Linked DNA regions of Dongshaea marina. The protein of the gene in region 2 binds, or shares a complex with, the protein of the main gene of each other region. Links are inferred from orthologs where the notes say so. Each region holds a gene or a part of one and is shown on either strand. Other genes may lie near its edges.

The links. The genes of interacting proteins can lie anywhere in the genome.
Region 1: the proteins of pnp (region 2) and rne are in contact, whole or in part, in a cryo-EM structure (PDB 9QH0), measured with the Escherichia coli proteins. The link is inferred for Dongshaea marina from one-to-one orthologs.

What each region holds. Positions count from the first base shown.
Region 1 is NZ_CP028897.1:2,344,688-2,348,371, reverse strand. It holds rne (ribonuclease E), read left to right. Parts: upstream 1-391; coding sequence 392-3,484; downstream 3,485-3,684. Other genes in the region: DB847_RS11235 (FNR family transcription factor), read left to right, coding at 3,600-3,684; rluC (23S rRNA pseudouridine(955/2504/2580) synthase RluC), read right to left, coding at 1-18. UniProt on the Escherichia coli protein: Endoribonuclease that plays a central role in RNA processing and decay. Required for the maturation of 5S and 16S rRNAs and the majority of tRNAs. Also involved in the degradation of most mRNAs.
Region 2 is NZ_CP028897.1:1,421,777-1,429,711, reverse strand. What follows is about bases 111-3,047. They hold pnp (polyribonucleotide nucleotidyltransferase), read right to left. Parts: upstream 2,674-3,047; coding sequence 547-2,673; downstream 111-546. Other genes in these bases: DB847_RS07015 (FUSC family protein), read left to right, coding at 2,826-3,047. Outside these bases: DB847_RS07025 (VOC family protein), read left to right, coding at 1-54; more of DB847_RS07015, read left to right, coding at 3,048-3,884; DB847_RS07010 (MFS transporter), read left to right, coding at 4,157-5,464; DB847_RS07000 (mechanosensitive ion channel family protein), read left to right, coding at 7,828-7,935. UniProt on the Escherichia coli protein: Involved in mRNA degradation. Catalyzes the phosphorolysis of single-stranded polyribonucleotides processively in the 3'- to 5'-direction. Also involved, along with RNase II, in tRNA processing.

The DNA of each region.
Region 1 (3,684 bases), 920 kb from region 2 along the record:
TTGATTTACTTCATTCATGGCGTGAAATTCTAGCATGAGTTATAGTTGGTGTCTGGAAAAATAGCGGCTTGCGAAATTCGGCCAACTAATGGGATAATGCGCCGGATTTTCTGAGATTTTCCAGCCTGTTGCAGAATAACGAATCCAAATGGCTCAAAAAAGAAACGAAACCGGTAAAAACAGACCGGGAGCCCATAAAAAAAGCAGGTTAATTCTCGCTCGGAGAACTATTCTCCAAATGAAACACCATAAAAGTCAGGTGTCGTGAATGCATACAACAACAGCGCCCCACCCCAAAGCAGCCGTGAGGCTCCGCTGATTAAACCCGGGGCCTGCATTCAATAACACCGTGATTATTGACACAATCGTTACATAACAACACGAGTTATCGATGAAAAGAATGCTAATCAATGCAACTCAGGAAGAGGAGTTGCGAGTCGCCCTGGTTGATGGGCAAAAATTATACGACCTGGATATTGAAAGCCCGGGACACGAGCAGAAAAAAGCGAACATCTATAAGGGGAAAATCACCCGTATTGAGCCCAGCCTGGAAGCCGCTTTTGTCGACTATGGCGCCGAACGCCACGGTTTCCTGCCTCTAAAAGAGATTGCCCGCAGCTACTTTCCAGAAAACTTTACTCCCCGTGGTCGCATCAACATCAAGGATGTGATCAAAGAAAACCAGGAAGTGATTATCCAGATTGATAAAGAGGAGCGCGGCACCAAAGGCGCGGCCCTGACTACCTTTATCAGTCTTGCGGGTAGTTACCTGGTGCTGATGCCAAACAATCCCAGAGCCGGTGGAATCTCCCGACGCATCGAAGGTGAAGAGCGCACAGAGCTTAAAAAAGCTCTGAGTCAGCTCAAGCTTCCCGAAGGGATGGGGCTGATTGTCCGTACCGCAGGTGTGGGCAAATCCTCCGATGAACTCGCCTGGGATCTCAACATCCTGCTGAACCACTGGAATGCGATTAAGCAAGCTTCGGAGAGCCAGCCTGCACCGTTTCTGATCCATCAGGAGAGCAACGTCATCGTTCGCGCGATTCGGGATTACCTGCGCCGCGATATCGGAGAGATCCTGGTCGACAACCAGAAGGTGTTTGATCGTGCGACCAAGCACATCGAGCTGGTTCGCCCGGACGCTCTGCAGAAGGTCAAGCGCTACAATGGTGAGATCCCACTGTTTAGTCACTTCCAGATCGAGAGCCAGATCGAGTCAGCCTTTCAGCGAGAGGTACAACTGCCATCCGGTGGTAGTATCGTCATCGATCCAACCGAAGCTCTGACCTCTATCGATATTAACTCCGCCCGTGCCACCAAGGGCGGCGATATCGAAGAAACCGCATTCCAAACCAACCTGGAAGCCGCCGAGGAGATCGCTCGTCAGCTGCGTCTGCGAGATCTGGGTGGCCTGATCGTTATCGACTTTATCGATATGACCCCGGTCCGTCACCAGCGTGAAGTTGAAAATCGCCTGCGCGAGGCGGTTCGCCAGGATCGAGCTCGCATCCAGCTGGGTCGGATCTCCCGTTTCGGCCTGATGGAGATGTCCCGCCAGCGTCTGCGCCCCTCTCTGGGGGAAACCTCCACTCACCTCTGCCCTCGCTGTCAGGGTCGTGGCCGTATTCGTGATAACGAGTCTTTGGCTCTGTCTATCCTGCGCCTCATCGAAGAGGAGTCCATCAAGGATAATACCCAGCAGGTCAATGCTCAGGTTCCGGTAAACGTTGCCGCCTACCTGCTCAACGAAAAACGTCAGGCCATCAGTAAGCTGGAGAAGCGCTACAAGGTTGATATCTACATCATCCCTCACGAGCATTTTGATACACCTCACTTCGAGCTGACCCGAGTTCGCAATGGCGAAGAGCTCGAAAGCTCCAGCTATGCCATGAAGAGTGAAGTTGAGCTCAAGCAGTACACGCCGAAACAGGCTCAGGCTCTCAAGAGTGAGCAACCGGTTCTACAGGGGATGAGTGCTCCGGCAGCCAAACCAGCACCATCAGCTCAACCTGTAAAGCAGGCTCAACCAGGGCTGCTGGCCCGTATTGGTTCGGCGATTGCCAGCCTGTTCAAGGCAGAAGCAGCTCCTGCACCTGCGGCTGAAGAGAAGCCTGCGGCTAACCACAGCAGCAGTAACCAGTCTCGCCGCTCCGAAAGCACAAACCGCAACAGCAATCGTCGGCGCGATCGCCGCTCCGAAAGCAAGCCCGGCCGGGATCGTGCAGCCAATCGCCAGCAAGGTCAATCCCAGGAAAAAACCCAGGACAAACCACAACGTACCAATCGTGAGCGTCCTCAAACTCAGGCGAAAAACCGCCGCCCGGCACGCAATACAAACCGTGACGCAGAGCGGACTCAGGATACAGCAGCGACTCCGGCTCAAAAACAGCAAGAGAAGCAACAGGAAAAGCAGCAACAGGTTGCTGAACGCAGACAACGCCGGAACCTTCGCAAGAAGGTGCGGATTGAGCAAGCGGTAGAAACCGAGGTTGCGGCCCAGTCAACGCCAGCCCTTGAGTCTGAAGCTCAGGTACAGGAGAAGAGCAGCAGACCACAGCGTCAAGCACGCCAGCCACGCAACAACGAAACTCGGGAGAACCGGGCACAACAGGAGACGAACCAGTCACCACGCAGCGCTAAGCCTGCCCAGGAGACCTCTTCTAAAGCGACAGAAATCAACAAGGAAGCCGTTGAAACGCAGCAGGCTCAACAGCAGAGTAAGCCTGCCCAGGTCGCTGCCAACACACAGGCAGAAAATGGCCAGGATGCAGAGCCTCGTCGTAGCCGTCGCACGCCGCGCCATCAGGTATCCCATGCTCAGCGTCGCAAGCGGATCAATGAAGAAGCACGCCGCCAAAAAGTGGAGGATTCAGAGGTAGCACAGGAGAAACCAGCTACTGAAGAGCAGCAACCATTTGCTACCCAGGAGCAGTCTAAGCCAGAGGTTCAGGAAATCGTAGCACAGAGTGTGAACACTGAGCAGCTGCCAGCTGAGCAAGCCGTGCCTGCACAAGAATCTGCACCACAGGCTTCCCAAACAGCTCAGGTTAAAACTGAGCAGGTTGAGCAGGTTGAGCAGGTTGAGCAGGTTGAGCAGGTTGAGCAGACTCCAGTCATCACTGAAGCTGCGCCGGTGCAACAACCAGAACCAGCTGAAGTAGCTCAGGCTCAGCAGCCAGAGAGTCAGCAGCCAGCTCCGGAGAGCTCAGAGCCTGCCCGGAAAGCACCAGAGCAGAAAGCTGATGCACAGCCACTCCAGGATACTGTGACCCAGTCCGGGATCATAGTGCGCTCACTGATGGTTAACGCGGTTGCAACTCATGTTCCTTGTGAGTCGCTTCCGGTTCGCGAAGCACCATGGAATATCACTGAATATGCCGAGGAGCTACGCCCAGCCATCGATAATGTCGGTCGAGCCGCAGGCTCAAGCCTGGCCCGGGAGTATGCTTCCAGCCAGCCCGTCAGCCCACAAAACCAAGCCTAAACTAAGCCGGTTTAGATCATGAACTTGCAAGCACTCCTCCGATTGGAGGAGTGCTACACAAATTCAAAAGAATAGTGATAAGATATTGATATAAATCAAAAGGCTGTCGAAGCAGATGACTCAAGAAAAAAAAACTGGCAGACGCATTCAATCCGGAGGCTGCCCAATCCGATGCCAGGATTGCAGCATCAGTCAGTTGT
Region 2 (7,935 bases):
CACTTTCAGGAGCCAGGTGGCAATAATGAGCTGGCGGTATGGTCTGATAACTAATACCAATCCCAATAGTTAGGTGATCAGGATATAACTTGCACTGATTTGGATAATCTGTGAGTGATTTAGCCCGTTGTCAGCATGGGCGTAGTTGCTTAGCAACGTAGCGAGAGCAATGGACTGCGAACTGGAAGAGGCTACCAGGATGGTAGCCGCTGGCATCGAGCATACAAGGGTAAGTTGCTCCCAGAGCAACGCACGCGAAGCAGGGTGGAATTGCCTCTTAGCAATGGAACGAGAGGCAGGATGCCGAACTGGGAGGATGTCCATGGATGGGTATCGCTGAGCTGGAAAGGAGCCTCATGGAAGAGGCTCGGACTTGCTGCGTGGCTCAAATGACTCATGGATTATCAGTAAGCCGATCACATTTCTTTCATGAATGGTATAACAGACGTCTCTGGCTATTCCCAGCCTAAAGAGTCTGCCGCCTGAAGAGCAGACAGTAAAAAAGGAGCCTTTTGGCTCCTTTTTAATCAGTGATTGAGACAGTGATTACTTCTGCTCTTCACCCTGCTCTGGAGCCTGAGCCGGAGTAGCTTGCTGCTTTGCCTCTTTAATAGACAAGCGCACACGACCCTGACGATCAACTTCCAGAACCTTAACATCGACCTTGTCACCCACTTTCAGGTGATCGGCAACACTCTTAACCCGCTCTTCACAGATCTGAGAAATGTGAACCAGGCCATCTTTGCCAGGCAGTATGGTCACGAATGCACCAAAGTCAGCCAGGCGAGCAACGGTACCCTTATAGATACGGCCAGTCTCAACCTCGGCAGTCAGCGCTTCAATGCGAGCAATCGCATCTTTAGCCGCTGCACCATCAACGGCTGCAATGCGCACGGTACCATCATCATCCAGCTCGATGTTAGTGCCGGTCTCTTCGGTCAGGGCACGAATGGTTGCCCCACCCTTACCAATGACGTCACGGATCTTCTCAGGGTTGATTTTGATCGTGTGGATACGTGGAGCCAGATCAGAGATATCGTCACGTGGCTTCTCGATCGCCTGATCCATCACACCCAGGATGTGGATCCGCGCGCCCTTGGCCTGAGCCAGAGCCTTTTCCATGATCTCACGGGTGATCCCTTCGATCTTGATATCCATCTGCAGGGCGGTAACACCCTCATTGGTACCCGCAACCTTGAAGTCCATGTCACCCAGGTGATCTTCATCGCCCAGGATGTCAGACAGAACCACGTAGTCATCGCCCTCTTTGACCAACCCCATGGCGATACCGGCAACAGAGGACTTGATCGGAACACCTGCATCCATCAGCGCCAGCGAGGTACCACACACGGAAGCCATAGAGGAGGAACCGTTAGACTCGGTGATCTCTGAAACCACACGAACCACATACGGGAAATCTTCAGCCGATGGCATCACAGCCTGGATTCCACGCTTGGCCAGACGTCCATGACCGATCTCACGACGCTTCGGAGAGCCCATCATGCCGGTCTCACCCACACAGTATGGAGGGAAGTTATAGTGCAGCATGAAACGCTCATTGCGTGACTCAGTCAGACCATCGATCAGCTGAGCGTCACGCTCGGTACCCAGAGTACAGGTCACCAGCGCCTGAGTTTCACCACGGGTGAACAAAGATGAGCCATGGGTTCTTGGCAGCAGGCCTGTCGCCACGTGCAGGGCACGGACCATCTGAGTATCACGACCATCGATACGAGGCTCACCACGCACCACGCGACCGCGTACGATTGTTTTTTCAAGCTTACCCAGCAACTCACCCGCTTCTTTCTGATTCAGCTCTGGATCCTGCTCCAGCAGCTTCTCAAGGGTGCTCTGCTTCACTGCGGTTACAGCGTCACGACGCTCAGTCTTATCAGTGATGCGATAAGCATCAGAAAGACCCGCTTCTGCCAGCTCGGCAATCTGCCCCTTAAGAGCCTCATTGGTTGCCGGCGCTTTCCAATCCCAGACCGGTGTTGCAACTTCGGCAGCAAACTCATTGATTGCGGTGATCACAGCCTGCATCTGCTCGTGGCCATAAACCACGGCACCCAGCATCTCATCTTCACTGAGCTCTTGCGCTTCAGATTCAACCATCAGAACCGCATTTTCGGTACCCGCAACAACCAGATCCAGCTTGCTCTCTTTGAGCTCTGTAACGCTTGGGTTCAGCAGGTAGCCACCATCTTTATAACCGACGCGCGCCGCACCGATAGGACCATTAAACGGAATACCTGAGATCGCCAGCGCAGCAGAGGTCCCGATCATTGCAACCATATCGGGTGCAATTTCAGGGTTTACCGACATGACGGTCGCCACAACCTGTACTTCGTTCTTAAATCCATCAGGGAACAGCGGACGAATAGGACGATCGATCAAGCGAGCCGTCAGCGTCTCACCTTCAGACGGGCGACCTTCACGCTTGAAAAATCCACCTGGGATACGACCCGCAGCATAGGTTTTCTCTTGATAGTTAACGGTCAGAGGGAAAAAGTCACGCCCCTCATCTGCTTCTTTTTTACCGACAACAGTAACAAATACCGCAGTATCGCCAATGCTCGCCATAACAGCCCCGGATGCCTGACGGGCCATGACTCCGGTTTCCAGAGTGACAGTATGACGACCATACTGAAAAGTTTTAACGATAGGATTCACTTTTCGCTTCCTTTAACTTTTAATCGCTTAATTTCGCGGCACAGTATACTTGATTCAGGACCAAAGGTAACTAACAGAAACCACTTGGATTGCATATATAGCTGTCAACGGAATAGCAATACCCAAATGGTGACTAGGAAAAGCTCCGAAGATTGGCTAATTTTGAGAATATCAATCCATCATCCAGGCCCGGTATGTATTCACGCCTTAAAACCCTTTTTCTTTCTCATCAGCAGTTTGCCCATGCTCTGCGCATCACCTTGGCCCTGGCATTCACCCTGATCTTTTATCAAATCACCGCCCTGCCCCACTCCATGTGGGGACCTATTACTGTGGCCGTAGTGATGATGCAGCCCCATGCGGGCGCAATCATCCACAAGGGGTTTCAACGCATCGGCGGCACCCTGCTAGGTGCCTTGCTCGGTCTGGTCACCCTGCTGTTTCCTCAGCACCTTCCGGCTCTGGTACCACTTTGGATCCTGCTCGGTTGTTTTTTCCTGAGCTTTCAGGCCAAAGGAAAGTACACCTATGTGTTCTTTCTGGCCGGGATCACCCTGCTCATCGTGGCCTACCAGGACAACAGCCAGCAGGAGCTCTCGGTAGCTCTGTGGCGAGTGTGTAATATCCTGATCGGAACCCTGATCGCGATCAGCTTCTCCAGCCTGTTTCCTATCCGGGCCCTCACTAGCTGGCAACGGCTCTTTACAGAAAATCTTCACGATCTCAGGTTGCTCTACCAGGCCCATGCCTCTGCACACACACCACACCCGGATGCCCTGCTGCACCTCAGGCAGCAGGTGATGGATCGTCACCTGCAGATGATTAACTTACTCGCAAATGTACAAAAAGAGCAGCATGCCAATGCCGAACTCTATCGCGGTATCCTTGCGACTCAGCGCTCACTCATCAGCCTGATGGAGCAGCTGATTGAGACCCACTGGAGCTCAGATGCCGGACGGCGCCAGCTCCTGGAGCAGGCCGAGCTGGCCGATTATCAGCAACAAATCGCCCAGGTCTTTGACCTGCTGGCAGACAATGCCCGCCACAAGATTGTTGTTCCTGAGATAGCTCCCCTCAGGATGATGGCCGGACAACTGGCTAAGGGCCAGGAGCAGCTCACCCTTGGCCCCTTTGGCTACCTTTGGCTCACCCGTCAGCTGATCCAACGGCTGCAGGAGCTCACCGAACAGCTAAAGAAGCTCAAATCATAGAGATAGCACCAAGTCGCACCCTGTCGGGATAAAAGATTCGCTTACAAAGAAAAAAATCCGGATAACTTATTTGTATGCGAATCAGGCTACTCGCTGCTGGCTCACTAGCTACTGGCGGATTTTAAGCTCCGAATGCAGAATATATTGCGAACCATTCCCATTAAACTGCTGTTTTGGGGGTTCAAAAACCCTATGGGCGCATCTTAATTTGACTTCCACCCCGGCAATTCATTAGGATCCTAACGTGTTTTTTACTAGGGTATCCGCATCGTATGCGAGAACAATCAAAAATTGGACGTCTGATCAGGGTCTCATTCGGCAATGCTTTAGAGTGGTATGATTTCTGCCTTTTCGGAGCCTTTGCCGCCACTATCGGTAGTGTTTTCTTTCATAGCCATGATCCTCTGAGCAACCTGATGATGGCCTTCGGTACCTTTGCCGCAGGTTTTGTTGCTCGCCCCGCCGGTGGATTTCTATTTGGTTACCTTGGCGATCGTATCGGTCGTCACTATGCGATGAACCTCGCTATCTTACTGATGGGGCTCTCCTCTATCAGTGTCGCGTTTCTGCCGGGCTATCAGACCCTGGGTATCGCCGCCCCTATCTTGCTTGTTTGCATCCGCCTGCTGCAGGGCCTATCAACCGGTGGCCAGTTTGGAAACCTCTTAGTGATCGCCAATGAGGACAAGCAGCTTAAGCACAATGGTCTTTATGCAGGGATCACCAACTCAGTTGCATTCTTTGGGATCTTTCTCTCTTCCGGCGTGAGCTTCCTGGTGCTCAACCTGACTCCGGATAGCTGGGCCGGCTTTGCCTGGCGGATCCCCTTCCTGCTGGGCGGAGTGCTACTCAGTGCTCACATGTGGCTATCCCGGAACTGCCATGATGAGCTGCCGGAGCAACCTAAAAAACAAACCGAAGCTAAGCAAACATCGACCTACTCAATCCTATGGCAGAAGCATAAAGTCGCCTTCCTGGTGGTCGTTTTGCTAAGCGCTGTTGCCGGCTCTTTGGAATATATCAGTTTCACCTATCTCATCACCTACAGTACTCAGGAAGCAGCCCAGGTACTGACCATGAGTGATGCCCTGTTGATCAATACCATAGTGTTGATCGCTGCCTGTGTGCTGTTGCCTGCGTTCGGCTACCTCTCAGATATCTTTGGTCGCCGCGATCTTCTGACTGCCGGCCTGCTGGTGTTTGCTGGCATGATCTATCCGGCCTATCACCTGATCTCCCAGGGCGGTTTTGAAAACACCCTGGCAGGTACCTCTCTTTATGCGCTGGGAACCTGCTGGATCTTTGGTGTGGCTCTGCCTATTTTCTCTGAAGTCTTCCCTCGCGAAGTGCGGGCCAGCGGTTGCTGTGCCGGCTTCGGATTGGGAATGTGTCTGTGTGGTTTCAGTCCTCTGATCGCAACTAAGCTGATCAGCCTCTCTCCAAGCTATTTCAACTACATGATGCTCGCCCTGATGTTACTGGGGCTCATCGGTGTCTTCACTATCACCCTGATCAGGCGCCCGCTACCGGGCCCACTCAAGACCAGTGTGATCCAGCGACTCGCTCTTAATCTCAACTAGTTTCAAGTTGCGGCCTTCTGGCCGACTGAATGACACAGGATCCAGGCTCTGCCTGGATCCTGTGTTTTAAACATGATGCGTTGTTTATGCGCATATTCAATGATGTATGAGGGATTTTGCCATGACCTTTGGCATCCCCATGCCAGCGGGCAACTATAATTTGGCTATTGTATCTTAGCCAAAAGATAGCCTTGATCCATCTGCTCCCTGGAACATACAGAACATGGGACCTACAACCGAAATGAAGATGAGAGGATACCTGCGGGAGTCGCTGCTATGAAAAAAACAGAAACATCAACCCCTGGGTTTTTTATACCGCGACCCTTTTGCTCATGCTAATCGTCGGCTTTGCCGTATTAGATCCCGCTCAAACCGAACAGATTTTTAAGAAAGCTCAGGCGCTGATCGTAGCCCATCTAAGTTGGTACTACGTGCTGATCGTGGCGATCATCGTCTTCAGCGTGGTGGTTGTCAGCTTCTCTAAATATGGGGATATCAAGCTAGGTCCGGACCATGCCGAACCCGATTACAGCTATCTCTCCTGGTTTGCCATGCTGTTCTCGGCCGGGATGGGGATTGGCCTGATGTTTTTTGGTGTCGCAGAGCCTGTGATGCACTTCCTTTCACCACCGGTCGGCAATCCGGATACGGTCGCCGCGGCCCGTGAAGCCATGACCCTGACCTTCTTTCACTGGGGACTACATGCCTGGTCAATCTATGCGATCGTCGCCCTGATCCTGGCCTACTTCAGCTTCCGGCATAATCTGCCCCTGACCCTGCGCTCGGCCCTGTTTCCCATCATAGGTGAAAAGATCTATGGCCCTGGGGCCATGCGGTTGATATCTTTGCCATTATCGGCACCGTATGTGGTGTGGCAACTACATTGGGCTTTGGGGTACTACAAATTAACTCTGGTCTTCATCACCTGTTTGGGGTCCCGGTGGATACCAAGGTACAGATCCTGCTGATCATAGTGACCACTGTGCTTGCCACCATCTCGGTCGTAGCCGGGCTGGATAAGGGGGTCAAACTGCTGTCCCAGATCAATATAGGTCTGGCATTCGTACTGCTACTGCTGGTCCTGGTGCTGGGCCCCACAGTGCTACTGATGCAGAGCTTTGTGCAGAATATCGGCAACTACCTCTCTGAACTGGTGGGTAAAACCTTTAACCTCTATGCCTATGCCCCCACCGACTGGCTCGGAGGCTGGACCATCTTCTACTGGGGATGGTGGCTGGCCTGGTCGCCTTTTGTCGGCCTGTTTATCGCCCGGATCTCAAGGGGCCGCACCATCCGCGAGTTTGTCACCGGAGCCCTGCTGGTTCCGGCTGGTTTCACCATGCTGTGGATGACTGTATTTGGTAACTCAGCAATCAATATGATCTTCCATCAGGGGCTCGGCTCACTGGCCAAGATCGTCAGTCAGGATCAATCCCTGGCCCTGTTTGCCTTTTTAGAGCAGTTCCCCTTCTCCTCGGTGCTCTCTTTCGTCGCCATCATTATGGTGCTGGTGTTCTTTGTGACCTCGGCGGACTCAGGAGCCATGGTGCTCAATATGCTGGCATCCTACGGCCGTGATGACACCCCAATCTGGCAGCGGGTCTACTAGTCTTCTCTGGTGGGCTTCGTCGCCATCGCGCTGCTGATTGCTGGCGGCCTTAGCGCCCTGCAAACTGCGACCATCGCCAGTGCCCTGCCCTTCTCTCTGATCCTGATGGCCGCCATCTACGGCCTTTTCAAGGCACTGAGAATTGATAGTGCCAAGCGCGACAGTCAGCTGTTGGCGGTCACGGCTCCGACCCCAATTCAGGCTCGGGTTCCCTGGCAGCAGAGGCTGCAAAATCTGCTGGTTTTCCCAACCCGTAAAGAGGTGCGGATCTTTATTACCGAAACAGCCAAACCCGCCCTGGAGACCTTTGCCAAAGAGCTGGAGCGTAACGGCATCGAGGTTGATGTCGCACAAAAGAGCGCCACTCAACTACGCCTGACCGTCTCCCACGGTGAGGAGACCGATTTTCTGTATGAGGTACTGAGTAAGGCGCACTTACAGCCGGATGAATCCCTGCTCTGTGAAGAGATTGATGAGGCCGATGATAAGTATTTCCGCGCCGAGGTTCACCTCAGGGAGGGTGGCCAGGATTATGACATTATGGGCTGGAGCCAGGAGCAGATCATCAGCGATCTGCTGGCTCAATATGAAAAGCATCTGCACTTTTTACATATGCTTCGCTAGGCTCAGATCTTGAGTTCATGACCCAATAGGCTGCCTCGGCAGCCTATTTTTTTAGCGGCTTGCCTCTTTCATCGAAACTTATGCCACACTGATTTTACAGGGACTCGTATTTGACTCAGGGAGAGTAGCGATGACGCTTGAACAATGGATCCTAATTCCGGCACTACTCCTCATCCTGGGACTGCTGATCCTGGCCGGCAGACGGCTAATGCTTGGCATCGAGCAGCGCCAACGGGAA